DNA from 3 places in the Arthrobacter sp. UYCu511 genome. Region 3 is predicted to be linked to each of the others. Evidence: riboswitches for the same ligand, from Rfam matches in the RefSeq annotation. Region 3 holds a riboswitch; each other region holds the start of a gene.

Region 1 (10,344 bases), on a different contig from region 3:
CCTTCAGGCTCCCAGCGACCAGTCCAAACCCCGCCCGGTCTAGAGCCTTGCCGGCGGCTGGTTCAGCCGGCTCTTCGGAGGAAAGTGACACGTTCGCTAACTTCTCAGTGACGTCATCGGCCCACGGGCTTAGCCGCGCCGCCGTCAGTCGGTAAAACTTTTTCATGCCCGCTCAGGAGCCACCCAGCCGCAAGGTGATCGCGCGGGCGCACTTTTTGGCGGCCTCGCCCAAATTTGCCAATTGTTCGGGGGAGACGCGGAACCGTGGCGCGGGGATGAGTACGGCGGCCACCAGATGACCGCGGTGGTCAAAGACGGGGGCGGCCACACCCACCTCGTCTAAGGCCGACTCCCCATAGTTGGTGGCATATCCGCGTTTTGCTGCGTCTCCGAGCCGGACTGCGTAGGTCTCCAGCCCGGCTTCATCTAAACCAGCGAAGTGAATGGTGCCGTTAATTATCAGTTCCCGTACCCGTTCTTCCGGCTCCAGAGCCAAAAATATTTGGACAGAGGCGCTCATTGCGTCACTGTACCGGGCGCCTAAGGGTGCGGTGTGCTTGACCTGCTGGGTGCTGGGGATTTGTTCCACACACATGGATTCGCGCCCGTTCCACACCATCAGAGCACTGGTTTCCCCTGTGCGCTCGGTCAAGGCCTGGAGCATGGGGTAGGCCACGCGGCGTTCATCCAGTTCCGCCAGGAGCGGCCCGGCCACGGCGATCAGACCCAACTTGTAGCGCCGTCCTCGCCAATTACCAAGATGCAGTGCTCACGGTAACCGCCAGCTCCGGGCTGACCGTCCATGACGGTGACCATGGGCTCCAAGGAGACCACCATGCCTGGTTCCAAGACTGTGTCAATGTCCTTGCACACGGTACCGTCCGTGTTGATGCCTGACCGGAACCACACCCAGGTATCGCGGATTTCTGATCGGGGAAGGTCTTGGCGATCTCATGCACCACGCACGGTGACGGTAGTCAAAAAGTATCATTTGACAAGGCGATCGAAACGATGCGTCAGACAGGTGCCGACATGATGAGCAAGTACAAGGAAACCTCCCGCGGGGGCCTGGCCGTGAACGCGATTGAGTGCTGAGCCATGACCACCACACACCATGATTCCGGCCAAGGGTAAGGGCTGGAGCGCGAGGCGGACATTATTGATAACCTGCAATTTAGTGACCGCAGGCATCTTGATCAAGGCGCTGTTGGGGCCAGCGGTCACCAAGGTGAACCCAAGGGGCACTTCTTCATGCGCCCCCATGGCGCCAAAAGGCGGGTGTTGATCATGGTCTCAACGTTTGAGCACTGCCTCAATGACTTGCTGTTCAGGACCCAGACCGGGGAACTGCCGGTGGATATTGTTGCTGTAGTCTCCAACCACCTGGACCATGAGCGGTTGGCGCAATGGCATGGCATACAGTTTTTCCATGTCCCCATCTCCGCCGCGACTAAGCCGGCTACTGAGGCTCGGTTACTGGAATTGGTAAATGAGCTGGACGTTGAGCTGGTGGTGTTGGCCCGCTATATGCAGGTGCTCAGTGATGTTTTGACCCGGAAGCTGGACGGGCGTGCCACTGCCCACTACGTCAACAGCGAGCTCGATGAAGGGCCCATCATTTCCCAACAAATTGTGGAAGTTGACCACACCTTCGGACCCGATGATCTTGTGGCGGCGGGTAGGGACACCGAGTGCAAGGCATTGAGTAACGCAGTCCAGTGGCATTGTGAAGGTCGCGTTATTCTTCACGGTAACCGGACCGTTGTGCTGCGCTGACTGGTGCTGCGCTCAGGGGTGTGGTGCTTGAGATGCGTGCCCGCATCTCAAGCACCAACTCTTCGCAGTTGGCAAAGTGGTCAACCTGGTCCGCGGTGCTTAGCCTCTGCCGCGTCCACTGTGGAGTCCGGCGTCTCGGAACGCATCGGAATTTTCGGCAACGGATTCCCTGGCTGGGAGAACCTGGTGAACCAGCTTGTTCACAGCTTCGCCAGCTTGGGCTTTCACGCTCTCTTGAACACTCGCCACGGTGCCCTGCACTTCATCTCTATTCCAGAGCTTTTGCACCGAGGATTTCAGTTGATCGTAGTGAGCCCTCCCGGCCCTACTTCCTAGAATATATCCAGCGCCAAGGCCTGCAATGAACGTCAACTCAGCTTTCATACGTACTCCATCCGTCCTGTTTTGGCTCTCTTTTAGGGAAAAATTGCGCTCGTGAAGAAAGCAAGCACCCTTTCAGAGATCTACCGCTCAGAGATCCACAGTGCCGCTTTCTCCTGCATCAATTCTTTCCCCGCTGATGCGTGCCTTGGCCCACTTGAACACAGTGGCCAAGACGCCGCCGGGAGATTCCCAATATTGAGCACCATCGGGGCGCACCCGGATCAAGACCAATTCCTTGGACTCGGGGCCATCCGGGTAGAAAGCAGCGGCTGCCGGATTCCACAATTCCCGCGCTTTCGCTTCACTGGTGATCACTGCGGCTTGTCCGTGAAGTGAGAGCCACTGGTCTTTTCCCGCGAAGGAAAGGTTAACCTCTGGTGCCAGCTGCGCCTGTTCAACAGGGGAGGTGCCAGCAGAGCTGAGAAACCACAGTTCACCGCCGTCCTCGACCTTGGCAACCGTCATTGGATGACTTAGCAAGCCGTCAGGGCCTTGGGTAGTGAACATGCAAATGCGGTGCGAATTGATGATCGTCAGGACTTTGTTGAGGTCTTCGGTTGCTGAATCTTCGTTCGTTAACATGGGGACATTCCTCCTGAAGTGGACGCTGCTTTGGTTAGCACGCTGCTCTGGCTAGGCTGCTGACTTGTTGCGGCCGGTGATGGCTCCGTAGACGCCCGCAACAACCAGGCCGCCAACAATGGCTAGGAGCCACGAGCCTAGGCTCCAAAATTCCATTTTTCCGCCGCCGAAGAGAAGGTCTCCGATCCATCCTCCAACAATGGCGCCAACCACACCCAATACAAGGCTGGTGATCCAACCGCCGTTAACCCGTCCTGGCAGAACTGCCTTAACAATGGCGCCGACAATTAGACCCAAGATAATCCATCCGATGAAACCCATGGTTACTCCTAAAGTGCAAGAAAGTCTTTACTCGTATGGCGTAATTGAGAACGGTCTCCATGCACTGCTCTCAGTGCATCAATACTGCACGCATTTCGAGTTTTTGCCATCGATCCAACGGGATCGACTCATCTACCCTAACCACATTCTTGGACTAAATGCACGCCAAGATACGTAAATTTGCGCTGGAAGGCCGGCCCTGAGCGTTGCTGGAAAGCAGTGACATTGATTCCTGCCGGGGTTCCTGCAAGGAGCCGTCCCAACGGAGATATCCATACGGATAACGCTGAATTTTCGCGGCTATTGCCTCAGGAAGATCTTGGATATTTGTTGACTGGGTGGTTAGAGTCTAGAAACGAGGAGGGCGTCCTAGAACTGACGCAGCAAGAAGACTTGTTTCACTACGTGCCAAAACGATTGTGGAGGAAACGCTATGTTTGAACGATTCACAACACTTGATGAGATTTTTTGCTACAAGCTTGGAACTGCGCTGACCATGGAACACGATTCTTTGGATTTGATGGAAGAGTTGTCAAAGTCAGCGATGCGCAGTGTTCTCACCGAGTTCTTTGACGAACATGCCCAAGAAACCCGGCTGAACATTGAGAATCTGGAACAGTGCCTGGCATTGATGGGTAAGGAAAACAGCCAGCATCCTTCGCCCACTACCAAGGGTCTGGCCAAAGAATTGAAATCCTTTATGGCCAAAACTGACAACACACTCGTAGACGCTGTTGTTGTTGCCGGGGCTTTGGAAAGCCAGCACCATGAGGTGGCCGTGTATGAGTCTCTCCTCCTACAAGCAAAATCCCTCGACGTCACCGAAGCAGTTCCACTCTTGAGTCAAAACTACTCACGGGAGCAGCTAGCCCTTGAAAAACTGAGGGCGGCCGCGGACACTCTGGCCCAGGCGGATGCCAGAGACCAAGATGGTGCAAACGGTGCTGGCCATGCTGTGATTGAGGTTCCGCCCTACCTGCCCCCGGGAAGCGTCTAGTTGCTGATCCCAACTCCCGGCGTGAGTGCGCCGGCCGTTAGCGCGCGCAGGAAGCGTTGCCGCGCTTACTTTCATGACCAGCAATGCCCTGTGTAAACAAATCACTATCTGCCCAACTGCCAGGAGAAATAATGAATTACAGTGCTGAACCAGTAGAAATCTCCATCCGACTCCAGGATGGCGATTGGACGCCCGAATCCCTGAAAGAATTGGTGGGCTCTTACCAGCAGAAGCTGCAGGCAATGGGGGCACCGGAAAACGCCATCGAAACGGTGGTGAAAACACCGGATGACGGCTCGGCATCCGTCCACGTCAGTTGGTCTCACCAAGGCCAGCAAACCTTCGCGGACATGAGTCAGACCGCCGTCAGCGAGGCACCTGACGCCCGTGGACATGGGGAAGTGATTCCGCCCGGAGAACCAACCCAAGACTCCCAAGGTCTGGGCGCTATTCTTGGGGATGCGGAACGTTCCGCCATTGACGAACCCGCCACTGACCGCGCTGTTCAAGCAGGGGAAAACGCCGTGGAACAAGCCGGTAATGATTACCTGATCAAAACGGGAGCAGATGGAAAAACGTACGTGGAGGACGTCGACCCCGCCAAGGGGTGACCCGCCCACAGCGTAAAGCCTAAAGCCTAAAGCCTAAAGCCTGTGACCCAGATGCGCCCCGGAGTTGTAACCGTGGTAGCTTGGGCGGTGGACACGACACGGGGTGCCGCTTGGCGGCTGAGAGCTAGACCCGTTGAACCTGATCTCGATAATCCGAGCGAAGGGATGCCGGTCCTGCAGCAATGACGATTCGTAGCCCTTGAGGTGGCGTATTCGAGCGTTCCTGGCATCCTTTCGAACTACTGAAGGGTGCACGCGATGCAAATCAAGGACCAAATTGTACTGATCACTGGAGCCGGCCGAGGCCTAGGCTCGGATGTGGCACGTTCCTTTGCCCGGGAAGGCGCCAAAGTGGTGCTGAATTACCGCAACAGCGAGGAATCAGCCCAGAGGCTCGCCGCCGAAATCGGTCCCGAGCAAGCTATTGCGCTGCGGGCAGATGTCACCACCACCCAAGAGGTACAGGACATGGTGGCAGCTGCTGCGGAGTATTTCTCTGCACCCATTACCACCGTGATCAACAATGCCTTGCCTGATTTTTCCTTCAACGGGGACGGCCGTTCCAAAGCCCATGCCATTGAATACGGTGAGTTCACGGCACAGTTTTCCGGTGTTGTGGGAGGTGCGCTTAACACGATTCAGGCGGCGCTTCCTGGCATGGCTCTTGCCGGGTGGGGCTCCATCATCAACATCGGCACCAACCTGTTTCAAAACCCGGTAGTGCCCTACCACGACTACACCTCCGCCAAAGCGGCGTTGCTGGCACTGACCCGGACCTTTGCTGCCGATCTAGGCCCGTCCAATATTCGCGTGAACATGGTCTCCGGGGGATTGCTGCGCACCACTGACGCCTCAGCGGCCACCCCAGAGGAAGTCTTTGAGCTTATTGCCGGTGGTACCCCACTGCGTAAGGTGACTACCCCGGCGGAATTTGCTGACGCAGCACTATTCTTCGCCTCACCCTGGTCCCGAGCCGTCACGGGGCAGAACCTTGTAGTCGACGGCGGATTGGTCATGAACTAAGGATGGAAACGCTCTCCTGCCCCACAATCCGGGCGATGCACATCAACGCGTTCCTTTTCGGGGCTGGACACCACACCATGGGCTGGCGGCATCCTGAGTCCAGTGCAGCCCGGGTTGGGCAAATACAGTATTTCGAGGAACTAGCCCAGCTGGCCGAAACCGGCTGTCTTGACGCGGTATTCTTCGCCGACGGGCATGCCGTCAACCGCCAGTATTCTGCCGGGGTACCCGGGCTTCTTGAGCCGATTACGGCGTTGAGCGCCATGGCCCGGGCCACAACGCACATTGGCCTGGTCACCACGGTCTCCTCAAGTTTCTACACGCCCTTTCACGCAGCACGCATGCTGGCATCACTGGATTACATCAGCGGGGGCCGGGTGGGTGCGAACATTGTGACTTCCATGTTTGATGCCGAGGCGCAAAACCATGGTTTTGCGGCCCTGCCCTCTCACGCGGAACGTTATGAACGGGCCAATGAATTTGTGCGGGTGCTAGGGCAACTGTGGGACTCTTGGTCGGATGAGGCATTGCCAAGAGACCGGGAGAAGGGAATGTTCCTTGATCCGGAGCAGATCCAGCCCATTAACCATGTTGGCAAGTACTTCCAGGTGGCTGGGCCACTGAACGTGCCGCGTTCTCCGCAGGGGCGCCCGGTGCTCTTTCAAGCCGGTTCCTCCGAGGCTGGGCGGGACTTTGCTGCCCAATTTGCCGAAGCTATTTACTCGGTGTCCTGGGATCAGGACTCCGCACTTGAGTTCGCCACAGACATCAGAAGGCGCCTGGACGCTGCAGGCCGTGCTGGGACGCAGGTTCCTGTGCTCCCGGGTCTTGTGACATATGTGGGCGCAAGCCGTGAAGAGGCCTTGGCGAAGAAACGGGCGCTGGATGCCTACTTGGACATTGACGCGGCCATCACTCAGCTCAATATTTTCACGGGCATGGATTACCGTACTCATGGGCTGGATGATCTGGTGGCGCCATTGGCGCCAGCTTCCACCTTTACCGGCCCTCAAGGCCGGTACCTCACCGTGGCACGCATTATCGAGACTAAGCAGCCCACACTGCGCGAATTGCTGGGTTTTCTGGCCGCGGGGGGAGGCCATGCCACCATGATTGGCACCCCCACCGAGGTGGCGGATGAAATGGTGGCCTGGTTTGAATCTGGGGCGTGCGATGGATTCAACCTGATGTGCCCCGCGTACCCCGATTCACTGCGGGACTTTGTTGACTTGGTGGTTCCGATCCTGCAGGAACGCGGGCTGTTCCGTACGTCCTATGAAGGAAGTACGCTGCGTGAAAACCTGGGCCTGGCACGGCCCGTGCGTCACCAAATTCCGTGAACCCGTACCGTCCGTGGAATTTCCGGCTTTCTGACCCTGGGCGGGAACAATGAAACCGTCCTCCCTGGGTTGCATTTTCATACCCCCGCATCAGAGATGACGTCATGAAGCTCGTTTGTTCTGGTGTGAGGGGCCACTGGCGAACCCGCAGCCAGTAAGAGCTAAAGACGTGGCCGCGGCAGCTAAGAGAAGGGCTAAACGCACGGATTTGGGGTGGGAGAACTGAGCGGTATTGCTCATGGTGACGATCCTATAGAGAATGCCCGTCTTGCAGTACAGGGACTTGTACTCACCGCAGGGTATCTCTGCCCCGAGTGAGTGTTTTAGTGCCTCGGCACTGAGAGTGGGGGAGCCCTGCGCCAAATCCTTACCCTGAGAATCGATGACTCGCACCTTGTTTGCGTGGCTCAGGAGTGAGGCGCTGATAGTGAACTTTCGAGTGGTTGGGGCTTGGATGAGATGCTCTCCGGGCCAGAACAGCGGCAGTGATTCAATGATGCGTGCCAGAAGGGCAGGAAGGAGCCGCAACGCGCTGGCTTCCGTCCGCGGTGGGCCGGGCAACCCGGCACACTGGACTGGCTTAGATTGGTTCTGGACTGGCTTAGATTAGTTCAGTCCGAGCAAGGCAAAAGCTGTGGCGATACCGTTTTTACGTGGAGGTGGGGCGGTGGCATCTGCAATAGTCAACAATTCTGTAGGGGATCCCTCGATGGCAACGCCGAGCCCTGCGAAAGCGAGCATTTCCAGATCGTTGTGCCCATCACCAAAAGCGATGGTGTTTTCTCGCGTGATACCAAGGTACGCAATGGCGGCAGCAACGCCGTCAGCCTTACTGATTCCAGCTTGGAATAATTCCCCGGCGTGGAGCCCCTCTGCGGCGATGGAATTTTCCACCACGTCAATGCCAGCACCGATCTGGGCCACAAGTTCCGTCATGGGCGCAGGGGAGGAAAAGACGGAGATCTTGGCGAATACCACGGAACTAAGATCAGCCAACGGGACAAGCTTGTCCAAGATGGAGGCGGAACCTTTGCTCAGCTGAGCCGGTGCGTTGGCAAAGTGCGCTTCGATGTGTGCCCGGAGCCGGGCTTCGGCTGCAGCGCAGACATAAATGGCGTCTTGCGCCTCGAGGATGTAAACCGCGTTGTGTGCGTCCAATACTGCGAGGGCACGAGCTGCGAGGTCAGCGCAAAAGCGTCGATCAATGAGTACCTCACCGCCAACGTCAAGGTACGCGCCGGCGCTCGCCACCACGCCGTCGAATCCGGCGCCAAGGATACTTGGGGGGAGCATTGGCAGAGGCCGTCCCGTGCAGATAAGGACCTTATGTCCGGCCGCCCTTGCATCCTTGACGGCCTGTTCATGCGCGGCTGGGACAACCCCATAATCTGCGTAGGTGCCGTCCACGTCAAGGAAGACGGCCTGAATGGTCTTGGTGCTGGCAGGACTCTCGAGGCTCATGATGAGGGAGTCTACCCGTGCTAGCTTCAGTTGCCTCTAGAACAGCACCGGTTAGCTATCCTTTGCGAGGTGGCCATGGTGGCGCTCGGAGAGTACTAGCCAATAAAAGAGCCACATCATGAGGGCCCTCACGCCTGGCGCGTGCGGGCCCTCATGCAGATCCAGGAACAACTTAAAAATTTGCTGTCGACAAGACAGTAAAAAGGAGTATGCTGTCTTTAGGACAGTAAATAATTGGTTGAGAAAAAGGAGAAATCATGTTTTTCGAAAGCAAAGTAGCTCTTGTCACCGCTTCCGGCGCCGGGATTGGCCGTGCCATTGCTCAGCGTTTGGCAGCCGAAGGGGCAGCTGTTGTTGTCTCGGATGTCAATGACGAGGCCGGTGCGGCAACTGTTGCGCTCATCGTAGAAGCCGGTGGCAACGCCGCCTACCAGCGTGCCGATGTCAGCTCTCCCGAGGACGTCACCGCACTCGTAGAATTTGCGGTGGAAACTTTTGGTGGACTCCACTTGGCAGTAAACAATGCCGGCATTGGATCCATGCCCAAGGAGCTGCAGGACCTTACCTTGCCTGAGTGGGACCGAACCATCAACGTCACCCTGCGCGGCACGTTCTTGTCCATGCAGGCTGAGATCTCACACTTCCGGGCCAATGGCGGTGGCAACATTGTCAACATCGCCTCAATTGCCGGGATCCGCGCCACGCCTCAGCTCACGCCCTACGGTGCGGCCAAGCACGGCGTAATCAGCCTGACCCGCAGCGCTGCTCTTGAAAACGCCCAACAGGGGATCCGGGTCAACGCAGTGGCCCCCGGAGCAATTGAAACGGCATCCCTGGCCGAGCTCCCGGAAGAGGCCAAGGCTGGCTACGCCGCTGAAGTCCCCATGCACCGCCTCGGTAAGCCTGAAGAAATCGCCAACGCAGTAGTTTGGCTACTCTCGGAAGAGTCTAGCTTCGTGACGGGCGTGGTGCTGCCAGTAGATGGTGGTACAAATGCCTAATGGCGCAGGCCACACGCCCGGAGATGAGGACAGGGCAGCTCTGATAGAAGCGCTCACGCGCATCATCAGCGAATGGTCAGCCCCGGACTTTCTGACTGGCGTAGTTGCCAGGGAAGGGGTTGAGTTGGATCCTGGGGCCATAAAAATGGTCACCATGCTCTCAACCCAAGGACCACAACGGCCCTCCCTGCTTTCCCGCAACATGGTCACCGGGCCCTCGAACGTCAGCAAGATCGCCCAGCGGCTCATGGCTGCCGGCCTAGCCAAAAAAATCTCTGATCCGGACGACGCCAGGGCTCACCAGTTTGCCCTGACAGAGTCTGGTTATCAGGTGGCCAGCACCTTTGTCCGGGCAGGAAGTGGACTAGTTGATGACCTGCTCCACGGCTGGAGCCCGACTGAACGCGATGAGTTGTTGCGATCCTTGCAAAAACTGGAACGCTCAACCATGGCGCTGGCAGCACAATTTCAGAACAAGACATCCTCCGGTTCATCGGAGCGCAACACCACAACACGCAACATCACAACATGAGGAGTGCAAATAATGACTAACGCAACTGAAACTTCCCGCAACTACATTGTCACCGGTGCCGGATCCGGTATTGGCCTGGCAACCGCCAACCTCTTGCGTGACCGCGGTGCCACCGTGGTGGGCGTGGACCTGCGCGGTGCCGATGTAGAAGCAGACCTCAGCACCTCAGCCGGCCGTAAGGAAGCTGCCGCGAACGCCCTGGCCGCAGCCGGTGGCAAGATCGACGCCATCATCGCTTGCGCTGGAATCTCCGCACCCATCCCGCTCACCGTGAGCGTGAACTACTTCGGTGTCACCGAATTCCTGGAATTACTCG
Region 2 (10,344 bases), on a different contig from region 3:
TGCTGAACGGAGACTGTTATTTAGATCCGCCCCATCCTTGGGCGGCTTGTTGCCAGTGCTCTTTTCCCAGACGGTGTCCACGAGCTTGCTGGCAACAAAGCCGGCACCGAGGCTGATGCCGGTTCCGAGCAATTTAAAAACGATGTTCATAAAGGACTCCTTCGTGGGGATTCACGCTGGTGCGGGAAAGCACTGTAGTTCAGCCTAGCGCTTTCGCTGCCGTAGCTGCAGCGGGTAACCCGGGAGCTGGCGAGATTCACTGGCGCTTTGCGTGCTCTCACAAGGCAAGCCGGGCCCGTAACCAGTTGACGTGATCCGCGCCACATCGCTAAAGTTGCGAGCGAATGTGATCCATATCAAACATGGTTTGCCGTGAGCGTGAAGCACCAAGGGGAACAGATTGAAACGAGCGTATAGGAACGTCACTTCCGGGGCTCTGGCCCTGGCGATTATTGCCGGAGGTGGAATGGCTGCGTTGTCTCCGTCAGCGATTCCGGCCGCCCAGGCAGCGGTTTCGGCCGCCGAAATTTTGCCCACTCCCCAGGAAGTCAGCACCGCAGGCGTTGCTGTTCCCTTGACAGGCGCAGTAAAAGTGGCAGTCGGTGAAAATACGGATGCCGCAGCCAAGAAGCTGCTAGCGGAAGTAATTACCGCTGCCGGTGGTACCGCCACCTTTGTCAGCGGTGCGGGCACCACCGGCGCCACAGTCTTCCTTGGCACCGTTGCGGACAACCCGGCTGTATCCACCGCGCTCACGGCCGTGGGATCCGGCAGCGCAGCTGGACTGGATGCTGATGGATATGTCATCGCCACCGGAACCATCAGCGGCAAGCCCGCACTGGTGCTCAACGGCACCGATGCCACAGGTACCTTCTACGCCGTGCAGAGCCTGAGTCAGGTTGTTGCCAACGGTGTGGCGCCAGCCATGACGGTCAAGGACTGGCCGTTGATGTCCATCCGTGGCGGCATTGAGGGCTTCTATGGCATCCCGTGGTCTCATCAGGCCCGCCTGGATCAGTTTGATTTCTACGGCAAGCACAAGATGAACACTTACATCTACACGCCCAAGGACGATAATTACCTGCGTGCCAAGTGGCGTGATTTGTACCCGCAGGCGCAGCTTAACGATCTGAAAGAACTCGTGGATGAGGCCAATGCCAACCACGTTAATTTCACTTTTGCACTCTCACCGGGCAATGACGTCTGCTACTCCGACGATCAGGATTTCGCCGCCACCGTGGCCAAATTTGATCAGCTGCGCGCAATCGGTGTCAGCAGCTTCTACATTGCGCTCGATGACATCAACCCGTACCTGAACTGTGCCGCGGACAAGGCAAAATTCACCTTGCCGGGATTCCGTTCACTTGCCCAGGGCCAGGGGTTCTATTTGAACCGGATCGTCAGGGACTACATTAACGTCCATGGGCTGGCACCGTTGCAGACAGTGCCCACCAACTATGCCGGTTCCGGTCCGGACCCTTACAAGGGTGAGTTTGGTCTGCAGACGGATGATTCGATCCGGATTCAGTGGACCGGCGAAGGCGTCTTCTCCAACACCATTACGGAAGCTTCAGTAACCAAGGCGGTGACTTCCTACAACGCCGAGCATTTCTACATCTGGGACAACCTGCCCGTGAATGATGGACAGCGCGGACGCCTGTTTCTGAACCCGCTGGAGGGCCGCGACGCCAACCTGTACAAACACATTGACGGCATCACTTCCAACCCGATGATCGAACCGTATTCTTCGATGATCGCCCTGGCCGGGTTCGGCGACTACTCCTGGAACGGCCCCCAGTATGTGCCCGCAACAACACAATCCTCCATTATCAGTGAGCTTGCAGGCCCCAATGAGGCCATCAGGGCGTCTCTGGAAACCTTCGTGGACCTGAACCAGAGCTGGAAGCCCTACCGTCCGGAATCCAAAACGGCGCCGGCCCTGAGCGCAGACATCGCAACCTTCTGGACAGCTTTCGACGCCGGAAACACGGCCGGAATGGCACCGTTGAAGGCTCGTTTGGCCACCATTGCAGCAGGCCCGGAAACCTTGGCTGATATGGCCATGACAGGCTTCTACGATGATTCCAAGCCGTGGATTGACGCCGCAGCACACTGGGCCACGGCCATGGAGAAGCAAATCAGCATGCTGGAGGCCATTAAGGCGGGAAATGGCGTAGCCGCCACGGATGGTGCGCTTGCAGCCAATGGAGATATTGCTCTGGCCAAGGCGGCCACCGTGCCCGATGTTGGGCCGAACAACATTGGCATCACCCCTAACGTCATTGTTCCTTCGGTGGGAGATGGACTCTTTGAAATCTTTAGCAAAGAGGCACAGGGACGGTACAACACCTGGCTGAACCTGAGCCCCGTGGCAGCGTCCAGCTACTTCCCCGCAACGGCTACTTCCTCACTTCCCACCTACCAAAGCAACGCGCTCACACGCATGGTTGACGGCGATCCCAGCACTCTTTGGTGGTCCAGTGCACCTCCCGTGAACGGTTCCACCGTCACCATTGACTTAGGCGCCGTGAAGACGGTGGGCAAGGTGCTGATCCAGCAGGCCGATTCCGACACCAATAACGGTGACATGTTCTACCACGCACGGGTGGAGTATTCGGCGGACAATGCCACCTGGACACAGGCCGGAGTGTTTGAGAGCAAGCCGCGCATTGAGCAGAACTTTGATACTCCTGTAAGCGCACGGTACATCCGTCTGGTGTCCACGGGCACCAACCCGGGTGGCCAGTGGGTGAAGATCCGCGAGTTCCAGGCCCTGGAAGCCAGTGAAAGGTTGGCCAGCAACCTGCCGGGCGCAAATGGTACTGGTGCGCAGAGTGCCTTTGACGCAACCATTGCCACAGCCTTCGAGCCTGCCCAGGCCCCGGTAGAGGGTTCATACCTCTCCAATACCCTGGATGCACCGGCCGCCATGAAGTCAGCCGTTGTGGTGGGCCATGTGGCAGGGGACCTGCAAGTTAAGGTCGACGGCGAATGGGTCACCGTGGGTGCCTTGGATCCGAAACGCAGTTTCCAGGAAGCTGTTCTGGAGCAGGAAAGCATTGAGGGTATCCGCATCCTATTCACTCCGGGCGCAGCAGCCATGGGTGAGCAGACCTTGGCCGTTTATGAGCTTGGTTTGCGCGCCACCGGTCCTGTGGCTGGCGGCCCGTACATTGGTGAGGAAGTGGTGGAACCGACTCCGACGGCCACGGCGACCCCGACTCCGACGGCCACGGTTACTCCGGCCGAATCGGCCACCGCCAGTACCGCACCCAGTGACACCCCGTCACCGAGTGCCTCGCCCACGAAGGACGGTTCAACCACACCTTCCGCCAGTGCCAGCGCCACGGCAGGTGCCGGTGATGACCTCGCCAGCACCGGGTTCAACCTCGGTGCAGCAGGTGGGATCGCTGTGATTCTCATGCTCGGTGGGTTGATCATGGCTAGCCGCCGTACGGCGCGCCAGCACTAGCAACAGCAAAAACTGAAAAAGGTTCCATCAAGTACTGCAGGCCTCCATCTCACGGTGGGCGTCTGCAGTACTTTTTTCATGACGCATTTCTTTCCACGCATTGGCTACCGGGTGTGAGCGGGGGTAAGCTGAAGCCGCAATTCAAACACGACAGGGGAGCGTGCACCCATTTATCGGGTGTCGGCGCTGAGAGTGCGGTTCGCCGCAGACCCTCGAACCTGCTCCGGCTAGTACCGGCGAAGGGAGTCGAGTTCTCTTCGGCTGCGCGGAAAGACCGCTGCAGCCGCCCCTCCTGAAAAGGAGGAAACATGAGTAAGTCAGTTACGGGCACGTCCGCCCCGAAAAACACGCAACAAAAGAACAAAAGCACCTGGCGGGTTGTCGACATTGTTGTCGTCTCGGTTCTGGGTGTTGCCGTTGGCGTTATCTTTTGGCTCTGGTCCGCCGGCTACGGTTTCATCGCAGCCTTCACCGTAGCCTTCCCACCCGTTGGTGCACTTTACGTTGGCGGCTGGCTGATTGCCGGCGTGCTGGGTGCCCTAGTGGTCCGCAAACCGGGCGCGGCGTTATATTGCGAATTGATCGCCGCCACCGTTGAAGGACTGCTGGGAACCCACTTCGGGTTCACGGTGCTGCTCTCAGGCTTGATTCAAGGCCTAGGCGCCGAGCTGGCCTTCGCCGTATTCCGTTACCGCAAATTCAATCTTCCCGTTGCCATCTTGGCCGGAACCTTGGCCGGCTTGGCGCTGGGCGTCTATGAAAACCTTATCTACAACGTGGCCTGGGCCTTGGAATGGAAGCTCGTCTACGCGGTGCTGGCCATGGTCTCCGGTGCTCTCATTGCGGGGGTAATTTCTTGGCTGGCCGTGCGCGGGTTGGCACGCACAGGCGCGCTGGCGAACCTGCCCTCACGTGGGGCCGCCACCGAAAAGGCAATCTAGTCATGGCCATCGTGCAGAACCGCGGTGCACCAGTACAGGTCTCTGTCAGGGGGTGGGGCTGGCAGCATTCGGGCCGGAACAACCAAGCCCTCCACGGCCTGGATTTGGAAATCTCCCCGGGTGAACGCGTACTGCTGCTGGGCCCTTCGGGTGCCGGAAAATCAACCTTGCTGCACGCCCTAGCCGGTGTGCTCGGGGATGACGAGGACGCCAATGAGATGGGTGAGCTGCTCATTGACGGGCGCCCTGTGCACGAATCGCGCGGCCGTACCGGGCTCATGCAGCAGGACCCTGATGCTCAGGTGGTGCTCTCACGCATTGGTGACGACGTTGCCTTCGGCGCTGAAAACCTTGCCGTGCCGCGCGAGGAAATTTGGCGCCGCGTCCCGGCTGCCTTGGAGTCGGTGGGCCTGAACCTGCCACTGGACCACTCCAGCTCCGCACTCTCCGGCGGGCAGAAGCAGCGCCTGGGACTAGCCGGTATTTTGGCCATGCGGCCCGGCCTGCTGCTGCTCGATGAGCCCACCGCCAACCTGGATCCGGCCGGTGTGGTGGAGGTCCGTGACGCCGTGCGCCGCAGCCTCGATGAAACCGGGGCCACCCTGGTTGTGGTGGAGCACCGCGTCTCCGTCTGGCTGGAGGTGGTGGACAGGATAGTGGTGTTGGCTCCGGCCGCCCTGGGAGAGCCCGGTGGCGTGCTGTTCGACGGTCCTCCCGCCACGGTTCTTGCCCAGAGCCGGGACTTACTGGCCAAGGCTGGTATTTGGGTTCCTGGCCACGTCCCGGAAGTCCGTGCCCGCATCACCAACCCGTCCGACGCCGGGCACCCCCTGCTGTTAGAGGCGGAGGCTTTGGCGCTCTCCCGCACCAAGGGACGCAAGCGCCGCCCGGTGGTACCGGCGGCCGTGGTGCCTTCAGTGCAGGTGCGTGCCGGGCAAGCGCTGAGTGTGACCGGCCCCAATGGGTCTGGAAAGTCAACGCTGGCACTGACCCTGGCCGGGCTGCTGGCCCCAGTGAGTGGTCACTTGGCTGCGCTGGAACCCTTGGCGCGCGGTGCCGGGCCCGAGCCGCTGAAATGGCGTGGACGGGATTTGATCAGCCGGATTGGCACCGTCTTTCAGGAACCCGAGCACCAATTTGTTGCTGGTACGGTCCGGGATGAGCTGTTGTTTGCGCCGAGGCTGCTAGGCCGTGGCGAGGATACCGTGGATGAACTACTGGTGCGCCTACGGCTGGAACACTTAGCGGACGCCAACCCGTTCACACTTTCGGGTGGGGAGAAGCGGCGGCTGTCAGTGGCAACAGTGCTGGCGGCGAGCCCACAACTCCTGGTCTTGGACGAGCCTACGTTTGGACAGGACGCGAACACGTGGGCCGAGCTGGCCTCCTTGTTAACGGAGCTGCTGGATGCAGGCACGGCCGTGGTGTCGGTGACGCATGACGCCGCCTTCAGCGCAGTGCTCGGTGGGGAGCGGCTGGTCTTGGGCGCACCAGCGGACCTTGCCGGAGCGCAGGCGGCTGCAAGGATGGCGCAGCGATGAGCGTTGACATTATTGCTACACCGCGGTCCACCGCACTGCTGGCCCGGGCCAACCCGTTGGCGAAGCTCGGAGCCGGAATGGCCCTGACCGTGGTGTTGCTGGTGAGTGTGGACTGGGTCTCTGCCACGGTGGCACTCGTACTCGAATGCATACTTCTGCCGCTGGCTGGATTGAGCCTGCGAATGCTACTGACCCGCGGCTGGCCCATCCTGCTGGCTTCCCTGGTGGGTGGCTACGGAACAGCTCTTTTGGCGCCCAAGACCGGTGAACTGCTGCTGGCCTTGGGCCCGGTCACCTTCAGCACCGGATCCCTGGAGGCTGGCGTGGCTATCGCCTTGCGTGGTCTGGCGATTGCCCTGCCTGGGATCATCGTACTGGCCTCCACCGACCCCACTGATTTGGCCGATGCGCTGGCCCAAAAGCTGCGCCTGCCCCATCGCTTTGTACTGGGCGCGCTCGCAGCGATGCGCCTAGTGGGGTTGCTTGTGGCCGAATGGCAAACGTTGGGGATGGCACGCCGCGCACGTGGTGTGGGCGGCGCTTCCGGGCTGTTCAGCCGGTTAAAGGCGCAACTGGGACAGGCCATGGCGTTGCTGGTGCAGGCTGTTCGGCGGGCATCGCGGTTGGCAGTGACCATGGAGGCGAAGGGCTTCGGTACGGGTGAGCGGACCTGGGCCCGTGAATCGACCTTCAGCCATATCGACATCGCGGTGGTGGCCACAGGATTGGTGATCGCCGGCGTGTCAGTGAGCGCCGCCGTCGTACTGGGCACCTGGAATCCAGTGTTCTGATAGTTCCGGCTTTAACGCACCGTTCCCCGCGGCGTGCACGCGGGGAACGGGATTTGCGCTCTGGCTGAAGTGCTAGGACATAATCCGTGTCTGTCCGGCTGGGCGGGGATACTTGGAGCATGACTATCCCTCGCAGTACCAAACTGACCATTGTTGGCGCCGGCAGTGTCGGGACCTCACTGGCCTACGCCGCCCTGATCCGTGGATCCGCCCGCGAGGTGGTGCTCTATGACATTGCCACGGCCAAGGTTGATGCCGAAGTTTTGGATTTGGCCCACGGCACGCCCTTTACCGGATCCTCACGAATCACCGGCGGCAGTGACATAAATTTGGTGGCCGATTCGGACGTCATCGTCATCACTGCGGGGGCCAAGCAGGAACCGGGGCAGACCCGGCTGCAGCTGGCTGAGGTCAATGTGGGCATCCTGGAAAAGATGCTGCCGCCCATGGTGGCGCTGGCGCCCAACGCCGTTTTCATCCTTGTCACAAACCCGTGCGATGTGCTCACCGCTGTAGCCGAACGCATCACCAACCTGCCTCCCGGGCGGATTTTCAGCTCCGGGACGGTGCTGGACTCCTCCCGGTTGCGCTGGATCGTAGCCGAGGCGGCGGCCGTTGCGCCGCAGAGCGTGCACGCGCTGATCATTGGCGAACACGGTGATACCGAATTTCCGTTGTGGTCCTCTGCCACTATTGGGCAGACTCCACTCTCGCAGTGGACTGATGGCGCTAAAGGCTTGCTCTTTCCCCGCGAACGGCTCGAAACCATCACTCATGACGTGGTCCACGCCGCCTACAAGGTCATTGCCGGAAAGGGTGCCACGAACTACGCCATAGGGCTTTCCGGTGCCCGCATCGTGGAGGCTGTGTTGCAAAATGAACGCAGTATTCTGCCTGTCTCCAGCGTCCTCCACGGCTACCGCGGTATTGATGGTGTGGCCCTGAGCGTGCCCTCAGTTGTTGGAGCTGGTGGAGTGCAGCGGGTCTTGGACACCCATCTGGATGAGCGCGAGGCTGAACAGCTCCAGCACTCGGCGGAAACGTTGGCCGCAAGCATCGCGCTCTTTTCCTAGACCCCGTAATTTTCTGTGCCCGCTGCGGTTCAAGGGCGGCAGCGGGCCAATGTGGGCAAGTGTTTGGTTAAGCGTTGGGCGTGTAATGGGCGTTGTGTGGGGCAGCTGGCACAAGCCGGGGTACCGTAAAGGGAGAGCCTGCCAGCTTGGACTGGAGCGGCCTGGATTTATCGCATGCAACGGTTAATTTAGAGGTTTTTTGCCATAATTGACCATCAGGTCACATAATTCCTATATAATATGCATCCTGTGATATAAAAGTTGTTATGACTCAAGTGGCTGCAGAAACCGTTGGTGTGTTGGTGCGAGACGCACGTAATGAAAAAGGTTGGACCCAAGGCGAACTGGCAACCCAGTTGGGGACAAGTCAGAGTGCTGTAGCCAGGATGGAACAGGGCAAACAGAACCTGAGCCTGAAAATGATCCAACGCATGGAAGCGCTCTTGGAGGCCAATCTGGTCAGCCTGGGGGCGGTCAGTAAGAACGAGGTCACCCATTTGCGCGTGCGCGGTGGGCGTGAACTCTCCGGAAGCGTTGATGTGAACACCAGCAAGAATGCGGGAGTGGCCCTGCTGTGCGCCAGTCTGCTCAACCGCGGCACCACCACGTTGCGCCGTGTAGCTCGCATTGAAGAGGTCAACCGCATTGTTGAACTTCTGACATCCATCGGGGTCCAGTGCCGTTGGCTCGAAGACAACGACCTCCAGATCCGCCGCCCTGCCGTTTTGAACTTAGCTGCCATGGATGTTGCCGCAGCCAAGCGCACCCGGAGCGTCATCATGCTGCTGGGCCCACTCCTTGATGAAGCTAACCCGTACCGTATCCCTTACGCCGGCGGCTGCGACCTTGGCACCCGCACGGTGGAGCCGCACATGCAGGCGCTGCGTGAATTCGGCCTCATCGTCAACGCACATGACGGTTTCTACCAGGTACAGGCACCTGTCAGCGATGCCGAAGACCGCACTTTTGTCCTGACCGAGCGTGGGGACACTGTCACGGAAAATGCCATCATGGCTGCGGCACTGCGTAGCGGAACCACTGTCATCCGCAATGCCAGCCCCAATTACATGGTCCAGGACCTCTGCTTCTACTTGCAGGGTCTGGGCATCTCGGTGGACGGTGTTGGTTCCACCACGCTGACCATCAAGGGCAAGTCAGTGATTGACGTTGACATTGAGTACGCCCCATCAGAGGACCCCATCGAGGCCATGAGCCTAATCACCGCCGGCATCGTGACCAAGTCCAAGGTCACGGTCCGCCGCGTGCCGATCGAGTTCATGGAAATTGAGCTGAAGGTCCTCGAGCAGATGGGTTTTTGTTACCTTAAATCGGCTGAATATATGGCCCGCAACGGCAAGACACGGCTCGTGGATATCACCACTTTGCCGTCCGAGCTAAAGGCTGCCCCGGATAAGATCCATCCCATGCCATTCCCGGGCCTGAACATTGACAACCTGCCGTTCTTCGCCGTGATTGCCTCCTGCGCCGAGGGCACCACGCTCATCCACGATTGGGTTTACGAGAACCGGGCCATCTACCTGACGGAACTGAACCGCCTCGGCGCCGGCGTCCGCCTGTTGGATCCGCACCGCATTGACATCAAGGGCCCCGTTGCGTGGCGTGCCGCCGAGATTGGCTGCCCGCCGGCACTGCGTCCGGCCGCCTGCATCCTGCTGGCCATGCTCGCCGCCAAGGGCACTTCTGAATTGCGCAACATATATGTGATTGAGCGCGGCTACGAAGATCTGGCCGAGCGGTTGAACACCATTGGCGCCGAGATCGAGTACTTCCAAGACTGAGTACAAACGCCAGCGGCCTTGCCACTGCTGTTTTGGCCAGCCTAAATGGCCGCCAGGGCCACCGCGAGATCCAGCTTCAAATCATCCACATCCTCCAATCCCACCGACAGGCGCAAGAACCCGTCGCTGAGACCGATCGCGGCGCGCCCCTCGGGCCCCATGGCACGGTGCGTGGTTGTGGCCGGATGAGTGATGAGAGACTTCGCATCCCCTAAGTTATTGGAAATATCGATCACGGACAGCGCGTTCAGCAGCGCAAACGCGGCATCCTTGCGAGTACCCGACACTGGCTGAGCCAGCTCAAATGTCAGCACCGTGCCTCCGGCCTTCATTTGCTTTTTGGCCAAATCATACTGCGGGTGGGACGGCAGATGCGGGTACAGCACGCGTGCCACCTGCGGTTGGGCTTCAAGGAATTCTCCGAGTGCCAAGGCATTGCTGCACGAGTGTGTAACCCGCAGATTCATGGTTTCCAGGCCCTTGGTGAGCACCCATGCGTTGAACGCGGAGAGCGCCGGGCCCGTGTGGCGCATCAGGTTCTTGACGGGCCCTTCGATGAACTCCTTGGTGCCGAGGATTGCGCCACCCAACACCCGGCCCTGGCCATCAATGTGCTTGGTGCCCGAATAGACGATGATGTCCGCGCCGAAATCGCCGCAACGCTGCAACAAGGGAGTTGCGAAGACGTTGTCGGCCACCACCTGCGCGCCAGCGGTATGAGCTAGAT
Region 3 (10,344 bases):
GCTACCTGGTGTTTGTGCCCGGCGGCTCCATGACAGGGATCTCACGTAAGCTGCCCGACGTCGAACGGAACCGTCTCAAGCGGGTCCTGAAGGACCACCTGCCCGAGAACGCCGGGGTCATTGTGCGCACAGCAGCCGAGGGTGCCAGTGAGGAAGAGCTCACCAATGACATCAACCGTTTGCGCGCCCAGTGGGAAGGCATCAACAACCGTGCCGCCTCCTCCAAGACGCTGGCACCAGAAATGCTCTACGGCGAGCCGGATCTGACCATCAAGGTGGTCCGTGACGTCTTCAATGAGGACTTCTCCAAGCTCATCGTCTCGGGTGAAGACGCCTGGGACACCATTGAGGCCTATGTGACCTACGTGGCCCCGGATCTGTTGGACCGTCTGGAAAAGTGGACCAACCCCGAAGACATTTTTAGTGCACACCGCATTGACGAGCAGATCAACAAGGCCCTCGAACGTAAGGTGTTCCTGCCTTCCGGTGGTTCACTGGTCATTGACCGCACGGAAGCCATGACAGTGGTTGATGTGAACACGGGCAAGTTCACCGGATCCGGCGGCAACTTGGAAGAGACCGTCACCAAGAACAACTTAGAAGCTGCCGAGGAAGTGGTGCGCCAGCTGCGGCTGCGCGACATTGGCGGCATCATTGTCATTGACTTCATTGACATGGTTTTGGAATCCAACCGCGATCTGGTGCTGCGCCGCCTGGTTGAGTGCCTGGGACGTGACCGGACCAAGCACCAGGTGGCCGAGGTGACGAGTTTGGGTCTGATTCAGATGACCCGCAAGCGTATGGGCACCGGCCTGCTTGAGGTCTTCGGTGAGCAGTGTGGCACCTGCGCCGGCCGCGGCATGGTCACCCACGAAATTCCCGTGGAGCACCGCCGCCCGCACACACCCGGCGTGGAAGGCGCCCAGGTTCAGGCTCAGGTTCACGCACCCACCGTGGAGCAGCGCGAGCCGGAACGCACCGCTAACCGCTCAACCCGAAGCGAGCGGAAGCGCAACCGCAACCGTACGCAGGGGAACGAGGCGGAGCAGCATCAGGAAACCCCCGTGACGCCGCTGTCCGATGAGGCTGCCGAGGCCCTTGAAGCCGCGAAGGCGCAGAAGGCTCACGAAGCCCGTGCCGCGCTGGCGAATATTGCTGCCGCAGCTGCTGCCACGCATCACGAGCATTCCCCAGCGCAGGGGCACCACCAGGCTGCGGATGCTTCGGAGCAGCATGTAATGCACGACGCCGGAATCCTCACCTTGGGTGGGGAGGCCATTGAGTTGCCGCGTGGGCATCGCAGTGAAAGCGGTGGCATGGTTGCGCACAACAATGCTGATCAGGCAGCCGCTCTGGCGGGGCTGACTCAGGCGCTGGACCAGCTCTCAGCCCCCGGGGCAGAGCACTCTGCGCCCGAGCACTCTACACCCGAGCCCTCTACGCACGAGCACAAGGTAGCGGAGGCGGAAGAGTCCGGCAGTAACCGTTCCCGAGCACGCCGTGGCCGCCGCAACCGCAGCGCACGCAGTGCTCAAGGTGGTGCTGATATGACGGTAGAAACGTCAGAGGCGCCTGTTACAAGCCAAGGTTCAGCTCCCCACAGCAGCGCCCAGGTGCGCATCTCTACACCGGCGCCGGTAGTCCACAAGAGTGCCGAGCCCATCATTTTGGGTGTAGGGGTTCCGGCTTCCGAGCTGTAACCGCCTAGGCCTTCTCTCAATGGCCCGCAGCAGTGCTTGAAGAAACGCAAATGTGCGTCACTTTACAGGCATTGCTGCGGGCTATTTTTTGTTGGCCTGCTAGCAGGGTTAGGGTGGAAACAGACACGGGGTGCCAGGCCATCAGGGCCGGCTGAGACAATACCCGTTGAACCTGCCCGGTTAGCACCGGCGAAGGGATGTCCCCATGGATACAACTGCACTAGTTTCTTCTGATCAAGACGCGCTACCCCTAGCCTCAACAGTCCAAGCCTCAACAGTCCAAGCCTCAACAATCCCAGCCTCAACAGTCCACGGCTCGCTTGTTGCAGGCTCGCCTGCTGCGGCACTGCCAGTGCCACATCTCCCGGGAACACGCCACCCACGGGTTTTGAGTATTGCCGGTTCCGACCCTTCGGGAGGGGCCGGTATCCAAGCCGATATCAAAGCAATCAGCGCCCATGGCGGTTACGCAATGGCCGCCATCACGGCATTGACGGCCCAAAATACGCGAGGCGTCCGCGAGATTCACGTGCCGGATGTTGGATTCCTTAGGGCACAGCTGGAAGCCATCTCCGAAGACATCAGCATTGATGCGGTGAAGATCGGCATGCTGGGCACGGCCGAGGTGATGAGCGCGGTAGGGCAGTGGCTGGCGGCAACCCGGCCTCCCGTCGTCGTGCTTGACCCGGTCATGGTGGCTACCAGCGGTGACACGCTCATGGCTCCCGAGGCCCGCAACGCCATGCTCTCTCTGCTTTCCCTGGCGCACCTGGTCACCCCCAATATTCCCGAGCTTGGTGTCCTGCTGGGCAAGCCCGCGGCCTCAAGCTGGGACGAGGCGGTGCAACAGGGCAAGGAACTGGCAGCCGAACACCAGATCCGGGTGCTGGTCAAAGGTGGGCATCTTGCGTCTCGGAAATGTCCGGACGCCCTGGTTTCCGCGGACGGCACAGTGCATGAATTCATGGGGACACGCATTGACACCCCCAACACTCATGGCACCGGCTGCTCACTTTCGGCGGCTCTGGCAACTCTTATGCCCCAGCTCAATGATTGGCCCCGCAGCGTGGCCCGTGCCAAGGCGTGGCTGGCTCGAGCCTTGGAAACATCTGCTGAACTGGCGGTGGGTCACGGTTCGGGGCCCGTCAATCACCTGAGCGAACTGTGGGCAACTGCTGCTCCTCACGCAGATAGCTTCAGCCAAGAGCTCTGGGCGGACTGCGCTGAGCAACGTGCCGCGATTGCTTCCCTTGATTTCATTAGCGAACTTGCCGCGGGAACACTCGCCCGCAGGCACTTTGCCTACTATCTGGCCCAGGACGCACTCTACTTAGGCACGTACTCGCGAGTGCTCGCGAGGGCCAGTGCCCTGGCGCCTACCGAGGCGGAGCAGAAGTTTTGGGCGGGCGGGGCACAGAACTGCCTGGAAGTGGAAGTCTCATTGCACCGAGATTGGCTAAGCCAGTATCCGTTGGAGCGTGAACACGATGCGGCAGGGCTGTTGGAGGGCGGGCAAGGCGCCGGGCTGATGCAAGGACCTGTCACCAAACACTATGTGGATCACCTGCAGGGCGTGGCCTTCTCGGGAAGCTACGGCGAAGTAGTGGCCGCAGTGCTGCCCTGCTATTGGCTGTATGCGGATGTGGGCCGCATGCTGCACACCGAGTACCTGGCGTTTGAGGGTGAGCACCCCTACGGGGCCTGGTTGCAAACGTACGCCTCCGAAGAATTTGCCAAAGCCACGGAGACGGCAATTGCCATCCTGGACAACGCAGCACGGAGCGGTTCAGTGCGTGAGCGGGCCGGCATGAAGGCAGCCTTTGCCTATTCCGCCGCGTACGAGGCGGACTTCTTTGCGGCCCCGCACCTGCACGCTCCTGCGCCCCGAGGTACCCAGAGTGATTAACACCACGCCGGATAAAGTAAAAAATGCGGCGAGTCACGCCCGGAAATGCGTTTTTCTCCTCGGAGTCGCGCTAAAGTTGCCTAGTACGGTTTCGGGGATCGCCGCAGCCATCGGATGAAAATATTCACTTGTCCGAGGATGCGCAGGATACGAAATCAGTCTCATTTGCTCCCGGAGCCAGAATTAGCGTATTCTTGATCTTCGGTGCTTACGCCAACACCTAGGGCAACCACTCCATGGCAGAACTCCATTGAGGTCCACGGCGTTGAGGCACATAGTATGCATACCGTGTCTGTTCAATCTTGAACTGCGGCGCATACGGTTAGCATGGTCAATTATGATTCATGTTGGCATAAAAACTTTGTAATAACGTCGAGAGAAGTGAGTTCCCCAGTGGTGTACGCGATTGTCCGCGCAGGCGGCCGTCAAGAAAAGGTTTCCGTAGGAGACCACGTGACCATGAACCGCGTCCCCGGTGGAGTCGGTAGCACATTTGAGCTGCCCGCTTTGCTCTTGGTTGATGGTGACAAGCTCACCACAGCCGCGAAGGACCTGGCTAATGTGAAGGTTACGGCTGAAAAGTTGGAGGATCTTCGTGGACCGAAGATCGTCATCCAGAAGTTCAAGAACAAGACCGGCTACAAGAAGCGTCAGGGTCACCGTCAGGAACTGTCCAAGGTCAAGATCACCTCAATCGCTTAATAAGCGCACTGAGCGTTAGATCCACTTAGATACTTTTAGTAAAAAGGCAGGCATTTTCAAATGGCACATAAAAAGGGTGCGAGTTCCACTCGCAACGGTCGTGACTCCAACGCTCAGTACTTGGGCGTAAAGCGCTTCGGCGGTCAGGTTGTCAAGGCTGGCGAAATCATCGTTCGCCAGCGCGGCACTCACTTCCACCCCGGCGTTAGCGTCGGCCGTGGCAAGGACGACACGCTGTTCGCATTGGACGCTGGCGCAGTCGAGTTCGGCACACGTCGTGGACGTCGTGTTGTAAACATCGTTGCAGCTACGGTCTAATACCAAAGCTTTTCCAGTGGAGCGGGCCGCATGGCTCGCTCCACTGGCTTTTAACACAGGCAGTTTTAACATCAGATTTTATTACCATCAGCAGCGCCAACCGATATCGGTGTGCAGCTGTGCAGCGGACTAGAATTAGTACGCAGTAGCACGTTCTATTCAAGGAGATTTCAGTGGCCAGCTTTGTTGACCGGGTTGTTCTGCACGTATCCGGCGGGACTGGCGGCCATGGCTGCGTCTCAGTTCACAGCGAAAAATTCAAGCCGTTGGGCGGGCCCGACGGCGGCAAGGGCGGCGACGGTGGCAGCGTCACCTTCCGCGTCAGTGACCAAACCACCACCTTGCTTGACTTCCACCACGCACCCCACCGCCGCGGCGGCAACGGCCAGCCCGGCATGGGTGACTGGCGGGACGGCAAGGACGGGGCATCCCTGATCCTAGAAGTACCCGATGGCACCGTTATCAAGGACCGAGACGGCAATGTTTTGGCCGATCTGGTGGGCATCGGTACCGAATATATTGCTGCCGCCGGTGGCCAAGGCGGACTTGGCAACAATGCTCTGTCCTCACTCAAGCGCAAGGCTCCGGGCTTCGCGCTGTTGGGTATTGCGGGCTCAGAGGCTGACATTGTCCTTGAGTTGAAGTCCATAGCTGACATTGCCCTGGTGGGCTTCCCATCCGCCGGTAAGTCCAGCCTCATCGCTGCCATGTCTGCGGCCCGGCCCAAAATTGCTGACTACCCCTTCACCACGTTGATCCCCAACTTGGGTGTGGTCCAAGCCGGTGACGTACGTTTCACCATGGCTGATGTGCCCGGCCTCATTGAAGGTGCCAGCGAAGGCAAGGGCCTGGGCCACAACTTCTTGCGTCACGTAGAACGCTGTGCCGCCATTGTGCATGTCTTGGACTGTGCCGCCCTTGAAGCTGATCGTGACCCCATCAGTGACCTCGCCATCATCGAGCGCGAACTTGACCGGTACGACGTTGACATGAGTTTCGCAGGAGCCGACGGTGACGTGGTGCCTTTGAACGCCCGCCCCCGCCTGATCGCCCTGAACAAGGTTGATTCTCCTGATGGCCGTGACATGGCTGGTTTTGTCCGTGCCGACCTGGAATCACGCGGCTACCGCGTCTTCGAAGTCTCCGCCGCAAGCCACGAAGGTTTGAAGGCACTCGGCTTTGCCATGGCTGAAATTGTCATGGCGGCGCGCAAGGCCCAAGCGGACATGGCCGTTAAGGTTGCGCCCGTTGTGCTGCGCCCCCGTGCAGTCAATGAATCGTCCTTCACCATCCATCGTGAAGAGCGCAATATGCTTCCGCTATTCCGTGTTCGCGGGGAAAAGCCCGAGCGTTGGGTTGAGCAGACTGACTTCCAGAACGAGGAAGCCATTGGCTACTTAGCAGACCGGCTGGCGAAGGCGGGAGTCGAGAAGGAACTCTTCCGCATCGGTGCCACACCTGGGGATACCGTGGTCATTGGCGGGGACAACGGCATGATCTTCGACTGGGAACCGACCATGATGGGTGGCGCCGAGCACCTGGCCGCACCCCGTGGCACCGACCTGCGCCTGCTGGATCTGGGTGATCGCCCCACACGTTCTCAGAAGCGCCAGGAACAGCAGGATCGCCGCGACGCAAAGTCCGCTGCACGCGCCGAAATGGCTGCCGAGCGCGAGGCCGGTATCTGGACCGAGCTCAGTGATGACCGTACCACCAGCAAGGCGCACAGTATCGCCGCGGATCTTGCTGCCGAAGGCTCATCCGACGCCACAGGTGCAGCTCAGGACTAATGGCAATGACGGGGCAGGATCAGGCGGGTTCAGGTACATCGCGTAGCCATATAGCGACTGCGGCGCGAATCGTGGTGAAGGTAGGCTCGTCGTCGTTGACGTCAGTTGCCGGTGGTATTTCCGAGGAGGCGCTACGGGCGCTGGTAGCTGTTGTGGCGCAGCGTCAGCGCGCCGGCACAGAGGTCATCTTGGTCTCCTCCGGAGCCATCTCCGCCGGCCTGCTCCCATTGGGCCTGTCCAAGCGACCCAAGGATCTTGCCACTCAGCAGGCAGCTGCCAGTGTGGGGCAGGGCCTTTTGATGGCGCACTACAACCAGGCGTTCGCCTCTCACGGGGTGACAGCCTCCCAGGTCCTGTTGACCGCTGAGGACCTCACGCGCCGTCACCAATATGTCAATGCTCACCGGGCCCTGGAGCGTCTGCTGCATCTGGGCGTGGTCCCTATTGTCAATGAAAATGACACCGTGGCCACCCATGAAATCCGGTTTGGTGACAATGACAGGTTGGCTGCTCTGGTGGCCCATCTTGTCAAGGCTGATGCGCTGGTCCTGCTCTCCGACGTCGATTCCCTCTACGACGGTCCGCCCGCGGAAGGTGCCACGCGCATCAGCAATGTGGACTCACCCGAGGACCTCGAAGGCATTGTGATAGGCAGTTCGGGCAAGGCCGGGATTGGTACAGGCGGTATGGCCACCAAGGTTCAGGCTGCCCTGATTGCCGCCGAAACAGGCATCCCGGCACTCGTCACCTCCACGGAGCAGGCAGCGCAGGCTCTGGCTGGTGAAGACGTGGGCACCTGGTTTGGGATCAACGGAAATAAGCGCCCCGTCCGCATGCTCTGGCTGGCGCATTTGGCCGATATTCGTGGTCGGTTGGTGTTGGACGACGGCGCCGTCCGGGCCGTGGGGGAGCGGCACAAATCGCTGCTGCCCGCCGGTATCACGGCCGTCACCGGTGATTTTGACCCTGGCGATGCGGTGGAAATTTGTGATTCCGCAGGAAATGTTTTTGCCCGGGGATTAGTCAATTACAGGTACTCGGATCTACCCCAAATGTTGGGCCGCTCAACCAAGGCGTTGGCCAAGGAACTGGGCCGCGAATTTGAACGTGAGGTTATCCACGTCGATGACCTGGTGCTCCTGAACCCCTAAGTAGATTGCCCGGCAGTTTACAGGGGTGGCACAGCCGGGACGCTCTGAGGGAGACGCCACAGCATCTCATTCGCAGGTACCTTAGACTTGGTGACATGACCGAGCAGATTGTAGAACTAGATATTGCCGCCGAAGTTCGGGCGATCACCGACCGCGCCCGCCGGGCAGCCCGCCGCATGGCCGGGGCCAACCGTGCATGGAAAGACAAGGGCTTGCGAGCCATTGCCAAGGCACTCCTGGAGAATCAGGACACCATCCTGAGCGCCAACGCAAAAGATGTGGCCAATGGCGCTCAGAACGGCACCTCCGTGCCCATGCTGGATCGGCTTACCCTCACCAAGCCACGCATCAAAGGACTCGCAGATGCACTTGAGAACCTTGCAACCCTGCCGGATCCTGTAGGGAATGTGGTGCGTGGTCAGACACTTCCCAACGGTCTGCGCATGCGTCAGATCAACGTACCCATGGGCGTTGTGGCCGCCATTTACGAGGCCCGCCCCAACGTGACAGTTGATATTGCCGGCTTGGCGCTCAAGAGCGGCAACGCCGTCATCCTGCGTGGCGGCACTGCCGCAGCGAACACCAACAAGGCGCTCCTGAGTATCCTCCGTGATGCCCTCGATTCCGTTGGCCTGCCTTCGGACGCAGTCCAGTCAGTTGATCAATTTGGCCGCGAAGGCGCCAACCTGATTATGAAGGCCCGCGGTGCCGTGGACGTCCTTATTCCCCGTGGTGGACGCGAACTGATCCAAACCATCGTGAACAACGCCTCCGTCCCTGTCATTGAGACTGGTGAAGGCAATGTGCACATCTTCATTGACGCCAGCGCCAAAGAAGAGATGAGCGTAGATATTTTGCTCAATGCCAAAACCCAGCGTCCCAGCGTGTGCAACACCGTAGAAACACTCCTGGTGCACAAGGATGCCAAAGTACTTGGCCCCGTCCTCTCCGCCTTGGCCAAGGCAGGGGTTCGGCTCCATGTTGACGAGCAGGTGCAGGCGGTGCTGCCCGCAGGGCTCACAGCGGATCTTGCCACTGACCAGGACTGGGCCACTGAATACATGGACCTGGACCTGGCAGTGAAAATGGTTGACTCGATGGATGAAGCGATCAAGCATATTCGCAGATGGAGTACCGGTCACACAGAAGCCATCCTGACCAACGACCTATCCAACGCCGAAAAATTTGTGGCTGAGATAGATTCCGCGGCCGTCATTGTCAATGCCAGCACCCGGTTCACGGACGGTGGAGAACTGGGGCTGGGGGCTGAAGTTGGCATTTCGACCCAAAAGCTGCACGCTCGCGGGCCCATGGGACTGACCGAGCTGACTACCACCAAGTGGATTGTTCAGGGCGAAGGTCAGATCCGGGGCTAATCCCCAGGCCCTCCCACTACTCGCAGGCTCGCGGCGGGTCCCTCGGGCCTGGGGGCCCAGTGCGTTAGGTGTGCTTCCACTACTCGCAGGCTCGCGGCGGGTCCCTCGGGCCTGGGGGCCCAGTGCGTTAGGTGTGCTTCCACTACTCGCAAGCTCGCGGCGGGTCCCTCGGGCCTGGGGGCCCAGTGCGTTAGGTGTGCTTCCACTACTTGCAGGCTCGCGGCGGGTCCCTCGGGCCTGGGGGCCCAGTGCGTTAGGTGTGCTCCCACTACTCGCAGGCTCGCGGCGGGTCCCTCGGGCCTGGGGCCTGGCTTGGAAATTAGCCACGTGTGGCCCACACGGCGCGGCCGGTGTCCCTGAGCATGCCGATTGCACGTACCATTAGAAGGAATACAAGCAACAATTGGCCTTGGTGCGGTGACATAACCGCCAGGCCACGTACCCAAGGGGAGAAATAATGCTGACCCAGCTTGCCGGCGTCGTACTGGCTGCCGCAGAAGAACACGATCTTGCGCCGCTGATTGCGCCGCCGTATGTGATTGGCGGTACTATGCTTGCTGCCCTGCTGTTGCTGATGTTTGTTACGGTCTCTTTCATGAACTTGGGCAACCGCCACAGTGTTGTTGAAGCAACTGAAGACCCGCACCGCCAGCACACCAACAAGCACCTGCACAACGATGGCCAGGCGTCTTCCCATCACTGAGGGAACCCCCCGGGTATCTTGCGCTAAAGGTACCCGGGACCGTCTCCGGGTTGGAGTCATGGGTGGCACGTTCGATCCGATCCACCATGGACACCTTGTTGCAGCCAGTGAAGTTGCGAGCGTCTTCAAGCTAGACGAAGTCATCTTTGTGCCCACCGGCCAGCCATGGCAAAAGTCAAAAGGCCAGGTCAGCGCCGCTGAACACCGCTACTTGATGACTGTCATTGCAACGGCTGCGAATCCGCAATTCACGGTGAGCCGTGTGGATATTGATAGGCCAGGGCTCACATACACCATTGACACATTGCGTGATTTGCGCAGGATGCGTCCTGAAGCGGACTTGTTCTTCATCACAGGTGCCGATGCCATGGCGCAGATCATGTCATGGAAAGACAATGAAGAACTCTGGGATTTGGCCCACTTTGTGGGTGTCACCCGGCCAGGGCATGTGCTCGATGACAGAGGGCGAACCGATGTAAGTTTGCTGGAAGTGCCTGCTATGGCAATATCTTCTAGCGACTGCCGCCAGCGAGTGGCAGAGCACAATCCCGTTTGGTACTTGGTTCCGGACGGTGTGGTGCAATATATTGCCAAGTACGGGCTGTACGTGCAACCCGTAACAGATGCCGGAGCAGGCATAGTGCCGGTGACTAAAGAGAACCGAATGAGTAAGTGATGAGCAAGGAAACAGAGCCGAT

The links. Region 3 has a riboswitch for thiamine pyrophosphate ahead of ABIB48_RS11845 (bifunctional hydroxymethylpyrimidine kinase/phosphomethylpyrimidine kinase). Riboswitches for the same ligand answer to the same signal wherever they lie in the genome.
Region 1: linked by a shared signal. The riboswitch ahead of ABIB48_RS14145 (3-oxoacyl-ACP reductase) and the one ahead of ABIB48_RS11845 (bifunctional hydroxymethylpyrimidine kinase/phosphomethylpyrimidine kinase) in region 3 are both predicted to bind thiamine pyrophosphate.
Region 2: linked by a shared signal. The riboswitch ahead of ABIB48_RS04990 (ECF transporter S component) and the one ahead of ABIB48_RS11845 (bifunctional hydroxymethylpyrimidine kinase/phosphomethylpyrimidine kinase) in region 3 are both predicted to bind thiamine pyrophosphate.

The regions. Positions count from the first base shown of each region.
Region 1 is NZ_JBEPPB010000011.1:19,461-29,804, reverse strand. It holds gene ABIB48_RS14195 (hypothetical protein) at 1-166, opposite strand, end outside; partial or broken gene ABIB48_RS14190 (IclR family transcriptional regulator) at 173-739, opposite strand; partial or broken gene ABIB48_RS14185 (hypothetical protein) at 721-962, opposite strand; partial or broken gene ABIB48_RS14180 (L-serine ammonia-lyase, iron-sulfur-dependent, subunit alpha) at 964-1,095, shown strand; gene ABIB48_RS14175 (formyltetrahydrofolate deformylase) at 1,138-1,776, shown strand; gene ABIB48_RS14170 (hypothetical protein) at 1,876-2,160, opposite strand; gene ABIB48_RS14165 (pyridoxamine 5'-phosphate oxidase family protein) at 2,248-2,742, opposite strand; gene ABIB48_RS14160 (GlsB/YeaQ/YmgE family stress response membrane protein) at 2,794-3,063, opposite strand; gene ABIB48_RS14155 (YciE/YciF ferroxidase family protein) at 3,497-4,060, shown strand; gene ABIB48_RS14150 (hypothetical protein) at 4,192-4,671, shown strand; TPP riboswitch at 4,761-4,854, shown strand; gene ABIB48_RS14145 (3-oxoacyl-ACP reductase) at 4,930-5,694, shown strand; gene ABIB48_RS14140 (LLM class flavin-dependent oxidoreductase) at 5,730-7,034, shown strand; gene ABIB48_RS14135 (hypothetical protein) at 7,137-7,595, opposite strand; gene ABIB48_RS14130 (HAD-IIB family hydrolase) at 7,641-8,495, opposite strand; gene ABIB48_RS14125 (SDR family NAD(P)-dependent oxidoreductase) at 8,753-9,496, shown strand; gene ABIB48_RS14120 (MarR family winged helix-turn-helix transcriptional regulator) at 9,489-10,028, shown strand; gene ABIB48_RS14115 (SDR family oxidoreductase) at 10,041-10,344, shown strand, end outside.
Region 2 is NZ_JBEPPB010000002.1:367,331-377,674, reverse strand. It holds gene ABIB48_RS05000 (DUF4235 domain-containing protein) at 1-150, opposite strand, end outside; gene ABIB48_RS04995 (glycoside hydrolase family 84 protein) at 467-3,472, shown strand; TPP riboswitch at 3,615-3,734, shown strand; gene ABIB48_RS04990 (ECF transporter S component) at 3,781-4,413, shown strand; gene ABIB48_RS04985 (ABC transporter ATP-binding protein) at 4,416-5,954, shown strand; gene ABIB48_RS04980 (energy-coupling factor transporter transmembrane component T family protein) at 5,951-6,745, shown strand; gene ABIB48_RS04975 (L-lactate dehydrogenase) at 6,865-7,818, shown strand; gene ABIB48_RS04970 (UDP-N-acetylglucosamine 1-carboxyvinyltransferase) at 8,085-9,617, shown strand; gene ABIB48_RS04965 (O-succinylhomoserine sulfhydrylase) at 9,659-10,344, opposite strand, start outside.
Region 3 is NZ_JBEPPB010000008.1:21,517-31,860, forward strand. It holds gene ABIB48_RS11840 (Rne/Rng family ribonuclease) at 1-1,700, shown strand, start outside; TPP riboswitch at 1,817-1,915, shown strand; gene ABIB48_RS11845 (bifunctional hydroxymethylpyrimidine kinase/phosphomethylpyrimidine kinase) at 1,906-3,606, shown strand; gene rplU (50S ribosomal protein L21) at 4,000-4,308, shown strand; gene rpmA (50S ribosomal protein L27) at 4,369-4,626, shown strand; gene obgE (GTPase ObgE) at 4,800-6,416, shown strand; gene proB (glutamate 5-kinase) at 6,422-7,567, shown strand; gene ABIB48_RS11870 (glutamate-5-semialdehyde dehydrogenase) at 7,663-8,943, shown strand; gene ABIB48_RS11875 (hypothetical protein) at 9,401-9,646, shown strand; gene nadD (nicotinate-nucleotide adenylyltransferase) at 9,621-10,322, shown strand; gene ABIB48_RS11885 (hypothetical protein) at 10,322-10,344, shown strand, end outside.